One region of the Janthinobacterium sp. FT14W genome, then DNA from elsewhere that is predicted to be linked to it. Evidence: predicted binding sites of a transcription regulator. Region 1 holds the regulator's gene; the other holds the start of a gene.
The links. Region 1 encodes FliA, which starts transcription of late flagellar genes. Its sites were predicted from a motif close to CTAAAGTTTNNNNNNNNNNNGCCGNTA; they were not measured.
Positions count from the first base shown of each region.

Region 2: GCN74_RS22495 (flagellin) is a predicted target of FliA. The motif match lies at 2,785-2,811, and genes of this name have one in related genera.

Region 1 is NZ_WFLL01000051.1:14,352-22,008, reverse strand. It holds gene flhA (flagellar biosynthesis protein FlhA) at 1-1,062, shown strand, start outside; gene flhF (flagellar biosynthesis protein FlhF) at 1,375-2,703, shown strand; gene GCN74_RS24460 (MinD/ParA family protein) at 2,696-3,559, shown strand; gene GCN74_RS24455 (RNA polymerase sigma factor FliA) at 3,605-4,336, shown strand; gene GCN74_RS24450 (flagellar motor protein) at 4,318-5,064, shown strand; gene motD (flagellar motor protein MotD) at 5,070-5,846, shown strand; gene GCN74_RS24440 (translation initiation factor Sui1) at 5,909-6,271, shown strand; gene GCN74_RS24435 (hypothetical protein) at 6,323-7,177, shown strand; gene GCN74_RS24430 (flagella synthesis protein FlgN) at 7,228-7,657, opposite strand, start outside.
Region 2 is NZ_WFLL01000041.1:43,229-50,885, forward strand. It holds gene GCN74_RS22480 (sensor histidine kinase) at 1-177, shown strand, start outside; gene GCN74_RS22485 (response regulator transcription factor) at 230-877, shown strand; gene GCN74_RS22490 (GGDEF domain-containing protein) at 1,079-2,650, shown strand; gene GCN74_RS22495 (flagellin) at 2,992-4,503, shown strand; gene GCN74_RS22500 (flagellar protein FlaG) at 4,588-4,959, shown strand; gene fliD (flagellar filament capping protein FliD) at 5,189-7,657, shown strand, end outside.

The sequences.
Region 1 (7,657 bases):
GCCACGGTGGCGCCCGAGCAGGAAGAAGCCAGCTGGCAAGACATCATGCCCGTCGATACCCTGGGCCTGGAAGTGGGCTACCGTTTGATTCCCCTCGTCGACAAGACGCAGGGCGGCGAATTGCTCAAGCGTATCAAGGGCATCCGCAAGAAATTTGCCCAGGAAGTGGGTTTTTTGGCGCCGCCCGTGCATATCCGCGACAACCTGGAATTGAAACCGTCCGCCTACCGCATCACCCTCAAGGGCGTGGAAGTGGGCGTGGGCGAAGCGTTCAACGGCCAGTTCCTGGCCATCAATCCCGGCATGGCCAGCGGCACCTTGCCGGGCCTGACCACCAGCGACCCTGCGTTCGGCCTGCCCGCCACCTGGATCGACGCCAGCTTGCGCGACCAGGCGCAATCGATGGGCTACACGGTGGTCGATGCGGGCACCGTGGTGGCCACGCACCTGAACCACCTGATCACCTCGCACGCTGCCGAACTGCTGGGCCGCGCGGAAGTGCAGTCGCTGCTCGATCACCTGGGCAAGGAGTCGCCGCGCCTGGTGGAAGACCTGGTGCCGAAGATGCTGTCCCTGTCGACCCTGCAAAAAGTGCTGCAGAACCTGCTGTCCGAGGGCGTGCACATCCGCGACATGCGCACCATCATCGAAACCCTGGCCGAGCATACGGTGCAGACGCAGGACCCGAACGACCTGACGGCGCTGGTGCGCGTGGCCCTGGGCCGCGCCATCGTGCAGCAACTGTTCCCCGGCGCGGCCGAACTGTCCGTGATGACCCTGGACAGCCGCCTGGAACGCCTGCTGATGCAGGCCATGGGCAATGGCGGCGATGGGGCCGGCATCGAGCCTGGCCTGGCCGACACCATCGCCCACCAGGCGGGGCTGGCTGCCCAGCAGCAGGAAGCGCTGGGCCTGACGCCCGTGCTGCTGGTGCCGGCGCCGCTGCGGACCCTGCTGTCGCGTTTCCTGCGTCGCGCCTTGCCGCAGCTGAAAGTGCTGTCGCATGCGGAAGTGCCGGAAACCAAGACGATACGGGTGACCAGCCTGGTGGGCGCGCAATAGTTGGCTTTGTCAATGCCGGGGTCAGACCCTCAACACCGCCAACAGCAAGGTCATTGCCAACGTGTACGGGGGTCTGACCCCAACCTCCCAGCCCTTGCTTTTGGTCAAATAAACATCAATTTCCTGCCGGCAAACTGAATAACGGGTACTTTCCCGTCCTGTTCCTTCGATCATTTCCTCCAAGCATCGCTAATAATGGAAACTGTCCGGGTGATCTGTGTCCATGTGGAAGACAGCACTCAAGCAACAGGAGTCGATGATGGTCACACAGTTCAGCCAAGATTGCGCCACCCCCGCCTTGGGAGGCCGGTCATGAATGTGAAGAAATTTACGGGCGCCTCGTCGCGCGATGCGCTGCGCAAGGTGCGCGAAGCGCTGGGCCCCGATGCCGTGATCCTGTCGAACCGCCAGGCCGATGGCGTGGTGGAAATCCTCGCGCTGGCCAATGACGATGCCGCTTCGCTGGCCTCGCCGCCGGCCGCCTCCGAAATGGCCCAGCCCCGTCCCCAGTTGCAGACCCAGTTCGCCACGCCGCCGCGCGCCGCCGCCCCGGCCCAGCGCCCCGCCGCGCCGCGCCAGCCCGCGCCGCGCCAGGCTGCCTCCGAGCCAGTGGACATGGCCCGCATGCAGCAGATGATGGCCAGCGCGCTGGCGCACGTCAAAGAGAACGCCGCTGCCGAAATGAGCGGCATGATGAATGAAATCCGCGCCATGCGCGGCATGATGGAAACGCAGCTGGCGGAAATCTCGTGGGGTTCGACGCAGCAGCGCGAGCCGCAGAAGGCCGTCGTGCTGCGCGAAATGCTGGCGGCCGGCTTCTCGGCCAGCCTGGCGCGCTACCTGATCGACAAGCTGCCTGCCGGCCTCGATGGCGCGCAAAGCATGCGCTGGATCAAGACGGTCCTCAGCCGCAACCTCAATACCGTGGCCAATGAAGACGCCATGCTGGAGCAGGGCGGCGTGTTCGCCCTCGTGGGCCCGACCGGCGTGGGCAAGACCACCAGCACGGCCAAGCTGGCGGCCCGCTGCGTAATGCGCCATGGCCCGGAAAAGCTGGCCCTGATCACCACCGATGCGTATCGTATCGGCGCGCATGAACAGCTGCGCATCTACGGCAAGATCCTCGGCGTGATGGTGCATTCCGTGAAGGACGAGGCGGACCTGCGCATCGCCCTGAAGGAATTGAAGAACAAGCACACGGTGCTGATCGACACGGTGGGCGTGAGCCAGCGCGACCAGATGGTGACGGAGCAGGTGGCCATGCTGTCGGGCGCCGGTGCCGACGTGAAACGCCTGCTGTGCCTGAACTCCACGGCCACGCAGGAAACCCTCAATGAAGTGGTGCGCGCCTACCAGGGCAGCGGCCTGGCCGGCTGCATCATGACCAAGCTCGATGAAGCGGCGTCGATCGGCAACGTGCTCGACGTGGTGATCCGCCAGAAGCTGAACCTGTTCTATGTGTCGAACGGCCAGCGCGTGCCGGAAGACCTGTACCTGGCCGACCGCGGCTACCTGATCGACCGTGCCTTCAAGCTCAAGCGCGATGCGGCGGCCACGCAGTTTTCCGATGCCGAACTGCCGCTGCTGATGGCGCAGGCGGCTGCCCGCAACAATGAAGCGCGCGGGGTGCACCTTGGCTAATTTCGATTTCGACCAGGCCGAAGGCTTGCGCCGCATGCTGGCCGGGCCGCAGCCGCGCGTCATGACGTTCCTCTCGGCCACGCCGCAGGACGACAAGGGCGCCATGCTGGTCAACCTGGGCGCCTCGCTGGCCTATGGCGGCAATGACGTGCTGCTGCTCGACGCCAGCGGCGGCAGCGATGGCGTGGCATCGCGCCTGGGACTGGCGCATGGCGCCAGCCTGCGCGACGTGGCGCGCCAGCAGTGCGGCCTGAATCAGGTAATCCACCAGGTGCCGCAAGGCTTCGGCGTGGCCAGCCTGGGCGCGCGCAACCACCTGATGGACAGCATGGACTATGCGGGCGAAGACGAATTGCGCCGCCTGGGCAAGACCTTTGAGGTGCTGGCGCGCCAGAGCGGCATCGTGCTGGTCGACGGCGTCGTGGCCGACGAGGGCGACTGCTTCCCCGTGCCCCTGATGGCCTCGTCCGATATCGTGGTGCAGGTATCGACCAGCGCCACCTCGATCAAGGCGGCGTACTGCCTGATCAAGCGCCTGAGCCAGGAACTGGGACGGCGTCCGTTTGGCATTCTTGTCACGGGCGCTTCCGAATCCGAGGCAAAAGTGGTATACGATAATATGGCGCAGGCGGCAAGCCGCTACCTGGCCGTGAAACTGACTTCGATGGGGTCGGTGCCTGCCGATGAGTATCTGCACCGCGCGGCGCGGCTGGGCCGCAGCGTGGTCGATGCGTTTCCGCTGGCGGGCGCTTCGGTGGCGTTTCGCGGACTGGCCGAGCGGCTGGCCCGTTCGGCGGCGCCGGTGCTGGGCGGTACCTTGTGCCAGACGGGGAGCGCACACCATTTCAGCGCCTGAATGCAACCGTAGCACCAGATAAGACGAGAAAACAATAAGCAGCCTATGTACACGGTCAAAGGGAAATCGAACAAGGACCATTTGCTGACGGAACACATTCCGCTGGTGAAGCGTCTGGCGCACCATATGAAGGCGAAATTGCCGCCTTCGGTCGAGGTCGATGACCTGATCCAGGCCGGCATGATCGGCTTGCTGGACGCCATTACCCGCTATGAAGAGACGCATGGCGCGCAGTTCGAGACGTATGCCGTGCTGCGCATCCGCGGCGCCATGCTCGACGAATTGCGCACCAGCGACTGGCTGCCGCGCAGCATGCGCCAGAACATGCGCAAGATCGAAGAGGCGATGAGCATCCTGCAGCAGCGCCTGGGCCATCCGCCGACGGAGTCGGAAGTGGCCAAGCTGCTCAAGATGTCGCTGGCCGACTACCAGGAAATGCTGGGCGACGGCGGCGGCCACCAGCTCGTGTACTACGAAGATTTTCATGACCCGGACGGCAATGACAGCTTCCTCGACCGCCACTGCGTGGACGAGGACAGCGACCCCTTGCGTTCCCTGCTCGATACCGATTTCCGGCAATCCGTGATCGATGCCATCGATGCGCTGCCGCCACGCGAGAAAATACTCATGGGCCTGTACTACGAAGAAGAGCTGAACCTGAAGGAGATCGGCGCGGTGATGGGCGTGTCGGAATCGCGCGTCTCGCAGCTGCATACCCAGGCCGTCGCGCGCCTGCGCGCAACCTTGAGGGAGCAGGCGTGGACTGGTCCAGCGTAATCGGGCTGGCGCTGGCGCTGGCGGGCCTGCTGGTCGGCCAGGCACTGGAGGGCGGCAAGATGGCCTCCCTGCTGCAGCCGGCCGCCTTTGCCATCGTCATCGTCGGCACCTTCGGCGCCGTGCTGCTGCAGACGCGGCTGCGCACCTTCGTGCGCGGCCTGGAAATGCTGCGCTGGGTGTTTTTGCCGCCCGCCGACACGCGCGCCGCGCTGGCGCGCGACATCGGGCAATGGAGCCTGACGGCGCGCCGCGACGGCCCGCTGGCCCTCGAGCGCCTGATGGAAAACACGGCCGACCGCTTCAACGCCAAGGGCTTGCGCATGATCGTCGACGGCATCGCGCCCGACAAGCTGCGCCAGCTGCTCGACGTGGAAATCTCCGCCTATGAAATGGCCGAGCGCCAGGCCGTCAAGGTGTGGGAATCGGCGGCCGGCTATTCGCCCACCATCGGCATCCTGGGCGCCGTGCTGGGCCTGATCCACGTGATGGAAAACCTCACCGACCCCAGCAAGCTGGGCGGCGGCATCGCCGTCGCGTTCGTCTCAACGATTTATGGCGTGGGCCTGGCCAACCTGCTGTTCCTGCCGGTGGCGAACAAGCTCAAGGCCATCGTTTCGCGCCGCGTGCTGCAGTATGAAATCACGGCCGCCGTGCTGTACGACATCGCCACGGGCGACCATACGCGCATCATCGAAGAGCGCGTCTCCAGCCTGCTGCACGAGCACTGACCATGATGCGGCGCGCGCGCAGGAAGTATGACGAGGAACCGGACAACCAGGACCGCTGGCTGATTTCGTACGCCGACTTCATCACCCTGCTGTTCGCCTTCTTCGTCGTCATGTATGCGATTTCGCAAGTCAACGAAGGCAAGTACCGCGTCTTCCAGAACGCCATCGGCCAGGCCTTCAGCCTGGAAAAGGGCGCGCCGCCCATCGTCATGGAAGCGCCGCAAGCCATCCCGCTGCCCAATCCCGCCCTGAAACGCCGCACGGAAGCCATCCGCCGCGAGCGCGAACACATGACGCGCCTGGCGCAGGACCTGGCGTCCACCCTGGCGCCGCTGGTCAAGGAAGGCAAGGTGCGGGTCACGCAGACGAGCCGCGGCGTCAGCGTGGAAATCAATGCCAGCGTGCTGTTCGACCCGGGCGCGGCGCGCCTGACGGCGGAATCGGACCAGGCCCTGCGCGCCGTGGCCGTGCTGCTCAAGGACGACACGCACGACGTGCAGGTGGAAGGGCATACGGACGTGCAGCCGATCAGCAATTCGAACTTTGCCTCGAACTGGGAATTGTCGGCCGCGCGCGCCAGCGCCGTCGTGCGCCTGTTCATCGCCAGCGGCGTGAAGGCTGCGCGCCTGACGGCCGTGGGCCACGCCGACAACATCCCCGTGGCGCCCAACGCCACGCCGGAAGGGCGCGCGCGCAACCGCCGCGTGGCCGTGACGATTTTGTCGGGCATCCCGGAAACGGTGACGGAAGTGCCGACGGCGCCCGTGGCGCCAGCCAACTGAGCTCGTCAACTGCGGGCTGCCGCTTGGTACAATCGCGCTTTCTTCCTTTTTATCTTTCCCTCATGAAAAGCAGCTCCCTGGGCGGTCTCGTCTATTCCACCGAAACGGGCCGCATGTGCCCCGCCTGCCGCCAGCCGCTGGCGCAGTGCGCGTGCAAGGCGCAAGCGAAGGCGGCGCCTGCGGGCGACGGCGTGGTGCGCGTGTCGCGCCAGACCAAGGGCCGCGGCGGCAAGAGCGTCACCGTGGTCAAGGGCTTGCCGCTGGATGCCATCGCCCTGGCCCTGCTGGGCAAGCAGCTGCGCACGCAGTGCGGCTCGGGCGGCACGGTCAAGGATGGCGTGATCGAAGTGCAGGGCGACCATGTGGACACCATCGTGGCCGCGCTGACCAGGCTGGGCCACCAGCCGAAAAAGGCGGGCGGCTAGCGGTGCCGCGCGCCTGTGGTAAGGTGCGTTTCCTTTTATGCGCCACCTCACATGAATAACAAACTGACCGGCATCGCCATCGCCGCCGCCATCGCGGCAGCGCTGGCGTTCGTGTACTGGCCGGCGCCCGACGGCGATGCGCCCCAGGTGGCGGCCGGCATCGCAGCCGCACCGCAGGGCCGCAGCCTGGCCTCGTATTTGAATCTGGATGCGGCGCCCATGCCCGCCGCGGCGCCCGTGCCCGTCACCCTGGCGCAGCAGCTGGCACGCCTGGCGGCCAGCGGCAAGCCGGAAGACGCGTATGCGGCGTATAACCTGCTCGACGATTGCATCGTCTTCCAGCGCGAAGGCCGCTTGCCGGGGCTGGAATTCGAGCTGGGACGCGAGATGACGGCGGAAGAAAAAGCCGCCCAGCAGCAGCTGTGCGCGGGCCTGACGCAGCGCCAGCGCGAGGACCGCCTCGGCTACCTGGCCGCCGCCGCGCAAGGCGGCGTGCCGGGCGCGGCCACCATCTTCCTGTCGGAAGGCCCGTTCGGCGACCGCAGCGCGCTGCGCAACCGTCCCGACGATCCGCTGGTGCAGGCGTGGAAGCGGCAAGCCATCGCCCAGCTGACGGCGCAGGCGGACGAGGCGGAACTCACCAGCGTGTCGACCCTGATGATGGCGTATCTGCGCGATGGCGAGGTGGTGCAGAAAGATGCGCCGCAAGCGTATGGCTATCTGCTGGCCCTGCGCCAGGTCTACGACGACATCCTCGCGCCCGGCGTCACGAATCCCTATCAGGATGAGTACTGGCACTGGCTGCAGGCGGAACTGACGCCGGAACAGCAAGCGGCGGCCGCCGCGAAGGCGCAGGCCATCGTGGCGAAATACCGCCAGCATACGGGACGTCCCGCGCACGGCTGAAGGGCAGGGCGGCTGCCCCTTGCCGGGGCATGGCTGTTAACTGGGGGGAATCAGCCGATGACGACGCGGCGGCTGGCCGTGTTCGTCGTCGGTTGGCCGCTGGGGCCGTAGAAATTGCCGCTCTGGGCCGTGGGGCGCATGGCGTTCAGCGCGCCTTGCGTGTGCAGCATGTGCTTGTTGACGAGCAGGCTGTTCAGGCGGTTTTGCTCTTTCGCTTCGCGCGTGGTCTCGAGCAGGGCTTTCCACAGCGATGCCGCCTCGGCCTCGCTGGCGCCGACCAGCCAGTCTTCCATGCCCGCTTCGGCGGCCGTAAAACCGGCTGCCGCCAGCGCCTGGTGGCGTTGCGCCGCCAGCTGGCTCAATTGTCCTACCAGTGCCGTCTTGCGTACGGTGAGCTCCGCGATTGCATCGATGTCAGCGGCAACCAGATGCCGCTGTTCTTCTTTCATCAATGCCAGCAATGTGGTCATGAGCTGTTGC
Region 2 (7,657 bases), on a different contig from region 1:
CAATCGTTCGGCATCCGCGGCATGGCCGAACGCGCCAGCGCACTGGGCGGCACCCTGAGCCTGTCCGACGGGCCCGGCGGCGGCACCATCCTGAGCATAAAAATCCGGCTGACCACGCCGCGAGAGGCGATAATAGCGGCTGCAGCCAGCGCACCAGCGCAAAGCGGTCCGCCGTAAGGCCACGGGGCCGCCGCCGGGCGCAGGGATTCAGATAGGAAACAACGCAGTCATGAAAGAAAAAGCCACCATCCGGGTATTCATCGCCGACGATCACGCGATCGTGCGCGAAGGCTTGAAACAAATCCTCGCCGATACGAAAGACATCATCGTGGCCGGCGAGGCCGAAAACGGCCACGACGCCATCAAACTGTTCCGCGGCTCGAAATGCCAGGTATTGCTGCTCGACATCTCCCTGCCCGACCGCAGCGGCATCGAAGTACTCAAGCAGATCAAGAAGGAAAAGCCGGAACTGGCCGTGCTGATGCTCTCCATGCACCGCGAAGACCAGTACGCGATCCGTTCGCTCAAGGCGGGCGCGGCCGGCTACCTGACGAAACAGAGTGCGCCGCGCGAACTGGTCACGGCCATCCGCCAGGTGGCGCAAGGCTTGAAATACATCAGCGCCTCGCTGGCGCAGGAACTGGCCAACACGGTGGGCGAAGACCACGAAACGGCCTTGCACGACACCTTGTCGGACCGCGAATACCAGACCCTGGTCATGATCGCCTCGGGCAAGGCCGTGGGCGCCATCGCCGAAGAGCTCAAATTGTCCGTGAAAACCGTCAGCGAATACCGCGCCCGCCTGCTGGTCAAGATGAAGCTCAAGAACAGCGCCGAACTGACGCATTACGCCATCCGCAACCAGCTGGTGGATTGACGGCAAAGCGGCATGCCCGCTGGCATCGGGCGAATTGACAGGACTTCTCCTAGCTTCTCGCACAATAAGTTCTTTGCCAACTCGCATATCATGAGGATAATTAGAAATATCTAAAAAGGCTGTGCCTACATGTCCAGTAAATTGCCCTCTTCACCAGCAAGCGCTCCTGCTGGCGCCACGAATACCGCCGCCGCTGCGGCGATGAACCCGGCCGATATCGCCCGCGAGGCGTTTCGCCGCCTGGCCACGCGCCGCATCGCCCCCACGCCCAGCGCCTACCGCGACATCTACAATGAAATCGCGGGCATCAGCGAAGCCGCGGACAGCCCGGCCGTGCCGGGAGCCGTGCTGGCCGCCAGCGCCCCGCCGGACGGCGGCGCGGAAAACGTCCTGACGCAGTTTGCCGTCAAGATGAGCGAATCGGCCGGCGAACTGGGTGACTTTGGCCGCCGCTTCCAGCGCGCCCTGAAAGCGCGCGACTGGGACAGCTATGCGCGCACGCTGGCGCAACTGGCGGAAAAACAGGTCAAGAAAGGCGGCGGCATCGAATTGCCTCCGCTGCCGGATGGCGAGCAGACGCGCACCTTGCGCGAATTGCTCAGCCGCACCCTGGGCTTTGCCGTCGCCACCCTGCTGACGGGCACGCCGGCGCTGGTGGAAGAGGCCGAATCGCTGGGTGCGGCCATCAAGCAGGCGCATACGGAAGAAGCACTGAACGAGGCGGCCCTGCGCCTGAAACAGCTGTGCTACCAGATCGAACTGAAGAGCGGCGACACGGCCGAACAGCAGGAATTGCTGCTGCGCCTGTTCAAGCTGCTGCTGGATAACGTCAGCCAGTTGCTGGACGACGACAGCTGGCTGCGCGGCCAGGTCGACGCCGTGCAAAACCTGATTGCCGGTCCCCTCGACCAGCGCGCGCTGGAAGACGCCACGCGCAGCCTGAAGGAAGTCATCTACAAGCAGAGCCAGCTCAAGCACAGCCTGTCCGACGTCAAGCTGACGGTCAAGAACATGATGATGACCTTCATCGACCGCCTGGGCCAGGTGGCGGCCAGCACGGGCGACTTCCACGAAAAGATCGGCGGCTATTCGGAAAAGATCAGCCAGGCGGAAAACATCAGCGAACTGAACAACGTTCTCGACGAAGTCCTGCGCGAAACGCGCATGGTGCAGAACGAAGCGTTGCGCGCACGCGACAAAATGGTGCTGGCGCGCCAGGAAGTGCAGGATGCGGAACAGCGCATCCACACCCTGGAAGCCAAGCTCCAGCATATGAGCGAACTGGTGCGCGAAGACCAGCTGACGGGCAGCCTGAACCGCCGCGGCCTGGACGACGTGTTCGAGCGCGAGACGGCCCGTTCCGACCGCCGCGGCACGCCCCTGTGCATCGCCATGCTGGACCTGGACGATTTCAAGCGCCTGAACGATACCTATGGCCACCTGGCCGGCGATGCCGCCCTGAAACACCTGGTGAAGATCGTCAAGGAAACCCTGCGCTCGATGGACGTCATCGCCCGCTTCGGCGGCGAGGAATTCCTCATCCTGCTGCCGGAAACCACGGTCGAAGCCGCTTCGTCGACGATGACGCGCCTACAGCGCGAACTGACCCGGCATTTCTTCTTGCACGACAATGAAAAAGTCCTGATCACCTTTTCCGCCGGCGTGGCCCTGCGCCTGCCCAACGAAGACCAGGCCGAACTCGTCAAGCGCGCCGACCGCGCCATGTACCAGGCCAAGCAAACGGGCAAGAACCGCGTGGTGGTGGCCGATTAAACCCCGTCCGCTTCACGCCATGCCGTCCCGCCACCCGGCCGGACGGCATTTTTCATGGCAAGAACAATAACTATCCTTCCCCCTCAGGCACCCCGCCAGCCTGCGCAGCATATAAAAATAAAACTATTTTTACCCTCAAGTTTCTTTAAATCATGTCGTTTAGCGCGCGGCCAGCCGCAAACTGAAGGGCTGAAAAATAAAATTTAAAGCGTTTTTCGCCATAAATTTTCCCGCAGAGCAACCGTTACCCTAAACAACAGCGGCTTGATTGCCCCGGAACAGCGGGGCAGGCCAAAGTGAATGGCACATAGCACAATGTAGTACCTGTTTGGAGAATTAACATGGCTGCAGTAATTAATACCAACATTGCCTCCCTGAACTCACAGCGCAATCTGTCGACGTCGCAATCGGCCCTGACCACCTCGCTGCAACGTCTGTCTTCCGGCATGCGCATCAACAGCGCCAAGGACGACGCCGCAGGCCTGGCGATTTCCGACCGCATGACGTCGCAAATCCGCGGCATGACGCAAGCGACCCGCAATGCAAACGACGGCGTCTCGCTGGCTCAAACGGCCGAGGGTGCACTTTCGAGCTCGGGCGACATCCTGCAACGTATCCGCGAACTGGCCGTTCAATCGTCGAACGCCACCAACTCGTCGAGCGACCGTCAAGCGCTGCAAACCGAGGTAGGCCAGCTGGGTTCGGAATTGAACCGCATCGCCCAAACCACTTCGTTCAACGGCCAGGCGCTGCTGGACGGCACCATGGGCACGGCCAACTTCCAGGTCGGCGCGGACGCGAATCAGCTGATTTCGGCCAGCGGTGCAAACTTCCTGACCAATACCTACGGCAACAACCGCATTGAGAATGATGCTGTTGCAGTCAAAGCAACGACAACCAACGTTGCCGATGCAAAAACCATCACCATCAACGGCAAGCTCGGTTCCGCCACCTACACTACGGCTACCGCTGCCGTAGGTCCTCCAGCTGTCCTGTCGGACACGGCTAAATCGATCGCTGCTGGCATCAACCAGAAAACCAGCGCTACCGGTGTCACCGCTACGGCAAAAACGGAAACCAACCTGGCCCTGGCCGCCGAATCGTATTCGTTCCAGATCGCATCGGACAACGATCCTGCCCAGACTCCTGTCACCGTGTCCTTCGCAGTGGGCGGCAGCGCAAGCAGCGCCACCGACTTCGCAGCAGGCATCAACGCCATCAATGCCCAATCGGCAAAAACCGGCGTGACGGCTCAGTACGACACGAAAAACGGCGGTATCAAGCTGAGCAATGCCAACGGCGCTGACATCAAGCTCACCAACGGCGCTACTGCGAACACCAAGTTCGACGTCGCCAGCTACAAGCTCGATGGCACCAAGACCGCCGCGGTCGACAACAAGGGCGCTGCAGGTGTCGCTGTTGCCAACGGCACCGTCACGTTCGACTCGGACAGCAGCTTCTCCGTCACCGATGCCGGTTCCGGCCTGGGCCTGGGTGCGGCAGCAGCAGCCACCACCAACCAGGGTTCGCAACTGAAGTCCGTCGCCTCGATCGACATCACGACCTTCGACGGTGCTCAGCTGGCCCTGAAAATCGCCGATGCAGCCTTGTCGACGGTCAACGGCCAACGCGCTCAGTACGGTGCATTGCAATCGCGCTTCGCCTCGGCGATCTCGAACCTGCAATCGACGACGGAAAACCTGTCGGCATCGCGCAGCCGCATCGTCGATACGGACTTCGCGTCGGAAACGGCCAACATGACCCGCGGCCAGATCCTGCAACAAGCTGGTACGGCCATGCTGGCGCAAGCAAACTCGCTGCCAAACGGCGTCCTGAGCCTGCTGCGCGGCTAATCTCCGATTAGTCAGGCAACAGCGTAGGACCCTGATTCCCCTGCCGGATTTTTTCGGCAGGGGAATTTTCACTAGGAGAGCACCATGACTATCGACACGATAGCGGCCGCCTCCGCGGCCAGGATAGACAAGAGTTACGTGTCCGCGGACACGCCGCCGGCGCGCCCGGCAGCGTCCCGCACCGTCACGGAAAATGGCACTGTTGCGTCACAGCAAGCCAGCAGGGAACCCAGCCGCGAGCAGCTGGACAAGGCGGTATCGGAACTCAACCAGTCTTCGCAGATGAAGACGCAGGGCCTGGAGTTTTCCATCGACGAAGACAGCCGGCGCACGGTGGTCAAGGTCATCGACCAGGAAACCAAGGAAGTCCTGCGCCAGATTCCCACCAAGGAAGCCCTGGAACTGGCCAAGACCTTTGACTCTGCCAAAGGTTCGCTGATCAGGCAAAGCGCATAGCGATGGCCTTGCCCACGGACGCGCAACATCGTGGCAATACGCATCGGCATGACCACGGGGCCCGGTAGCCTGGCTATCCGGCCCCGCTTTTCATTACAATCCAAGTAACAACCACCTGCTTCCCCCCGATTTTTTACGCCCGCTGAAAACAGCGCGGTAAATCCCCCTCTCAAGTCCTGATTGATTCTGCCGATAACAGCTTATATTAGCGTTTTCCTAGGAGTATTCAGTGGCCATCACACCTACCCTTTCATCCATAGGCATCGGCGCCGGCGCCACCGGCCTGGATGTGAATGCCATCATCGACAAGCTGATGACGGCCGAATCGGCTCCGCTGGCTACTTTTGACAAGAAAACGGCCTCCTACCAAGCCAAGCTCAGCGCACTGGGTACCCTGAGCGGCTCCGTCAGCAGCTTCCAGAGCTCGCTGTCGGCACTGACCAACTCGAATAACTTCCGCGCCGTCAGCGCCACGCCGTCGGACCCGCTGGTGCTGTCGGCCAGCGCCGGCGCCAAGGCCGTCGCCGGCAGCTACAACATCAACGTTTCCCAGCTGGCCCAGGCGCAGACGCTGACGTCGGGCGGCATGGCCAGCAAACTGTCGACCATCGGCAGCGGCGCCAAGACGACGGTTTCCTTCCAGCTGGGCTCGCTCGCCGGCGGCACGTTCGGCGTGTCGGGCACGGCCCTGAGCGGCAGCACCCTGCTCACAGGCGTGAGCAACGGCTCGCTGATCATCAATGGCACGGCCATCCCGACCGATGCCAGCACCAAGAGCTCGCGCGCGCTGGCCGACGCCATCAATGCCAAGAGCAGCACCACGGGCGTCACGGCCACGGCACAGCCGGCAGCCAGCAGCGCCACCATGTTCAGCGGTTTCGGCAACATCGCCACCGGCGCGGACGGCACCTATTCACTGTCGGTTGGCGGGATCGAGATCGTCACCCAGGGCAATGGCGTCGCGGCAGGCAGCGGCATCACCGCCGCCTCGCTCGACACGACGCTGGCCGGCCCGAATGCCGTCTCGAATGCACTGGCGGCCGCGAACATCACGGTCACCGGCAAGGCGGCGGACGGCAACCTGCAATTTACGCGCGCGGACGGCTCCAATATCAATATCGAGGAAGTCGTCACGGGCAGCGTCATGGGCGGCATCGGCCATGCCTCCAACGCCACCAACGACGGCTCGAACGTGACGATAGCCAGTTCGATCACGCTGGCGTCGGGCAATGCCAGCCCCATCGTCATCGCCGGCAGCAATCCGGCCGCTGCCGGGCTGACGGCCGGCACGGGCGGCGCCTACATGAATACGGGCTTCACCCAGGATGGCACGCAGGCCACGGGATCGGTGGTGATCGATGCCACCAACAACACCCTGCAAGGCATCCGCGACGCCATCAACAACGCGGGCCTGGGCGTCACCGCCAGCATCGTGTCCGACGGCAGCGACAAGCCGTATCACCTGGTGCTCAGCTCGACCAAGACGGGCGCCAATTCGGCCATGAAGATTTCGCTCAGCGGCAGCGATGGCCAGCCCGCCGACAGCGCCCTGAACAACTTGCTGGCTTACGATGTGGCTGGCGCACAAAACCTGAAACAGAACAGCGCGGCGCAGAACACCATGTTCAGCGTCAACGGCATTGCCATCACCAGCAGCTCGAACAGCGTCGATACGGCGATCGAAGGCGTCACCCTGGGCATTACCAAGATCGGCACGTCCAGCCTGTCGGTGGCCAAGGACACGACGACGGTCAAGACCAGCATCACCGCCTTCGTCAAGGCTTACAACGACCTGAACACGGCGATCGGCAAGATGACGGCCTACAACCCGGATACCAAGACGGGCGGGGTGCTGCTGGGCGATGCCACCGTGCAATCGATCCAGACCCAGCTGCGCCGGCAGCTGGGCGTGCCGATTACCGGCTTGAGCAGCGGCATGAATACCTTGAGCCAGGTGGGCATTTCCTTCCAGAAAGATGGCAGCCTGACCCTGGATACAAGCAAGCTCGACAAGGCAATCAGCACGAACTTCAGCGACATCGCCGGCCTGTTCTCGGCCATCGGCAAGGCCAGCGACAGCAATGTCGCGTTTACCAGCTCGACCGCCGCCACCAAGCCCGGCACCTATGACCTGAGCATTACCACGATGGCCAGCCAGGGTTCGCTCACCTCGGATGCCGCCCTGCCCGCCAGCACCACGATTGCCAGCGACACCACCTGGAACGTCACGCTGAACGACACGGAACCGTCCGCCGCGAAGAACACAGCCAAGGTGACGATACCGGCCGGCACCTATACCCCGACACAGCTGGCGTCGCTGGTGCAATCCTCGATCAACGGCGTGAAGGCCTTCTCGGACAATGGCTCGACGGTTTCCGCCGCCATCGATGGCACCGGCAAACTGGTCCTCTCTTCGAGCCGCTACGGCTCCGTCTCCAACCTGGCCGTGAGCAGCGGCACGGGAACCGGCATAGATACCCTGTTTGGCACGGCCAAGCCCGTCAAGGGCACCGACGTGGCCGGCACGCTGGGCGGGCAACCCGTTGTCGGCTCGGGCCAGACCCTGACGGGCGCCCCCGGTTCGCCGGCCGAAGGCTTGAAGATCGAAGTAACCGGCGGCACCACCGGCCCGCGCGGCACGGTCAGCTTCTCGCAGGGCTATGCCTACCAGTTGAATAACCTGGCCACGTCCTTCCTG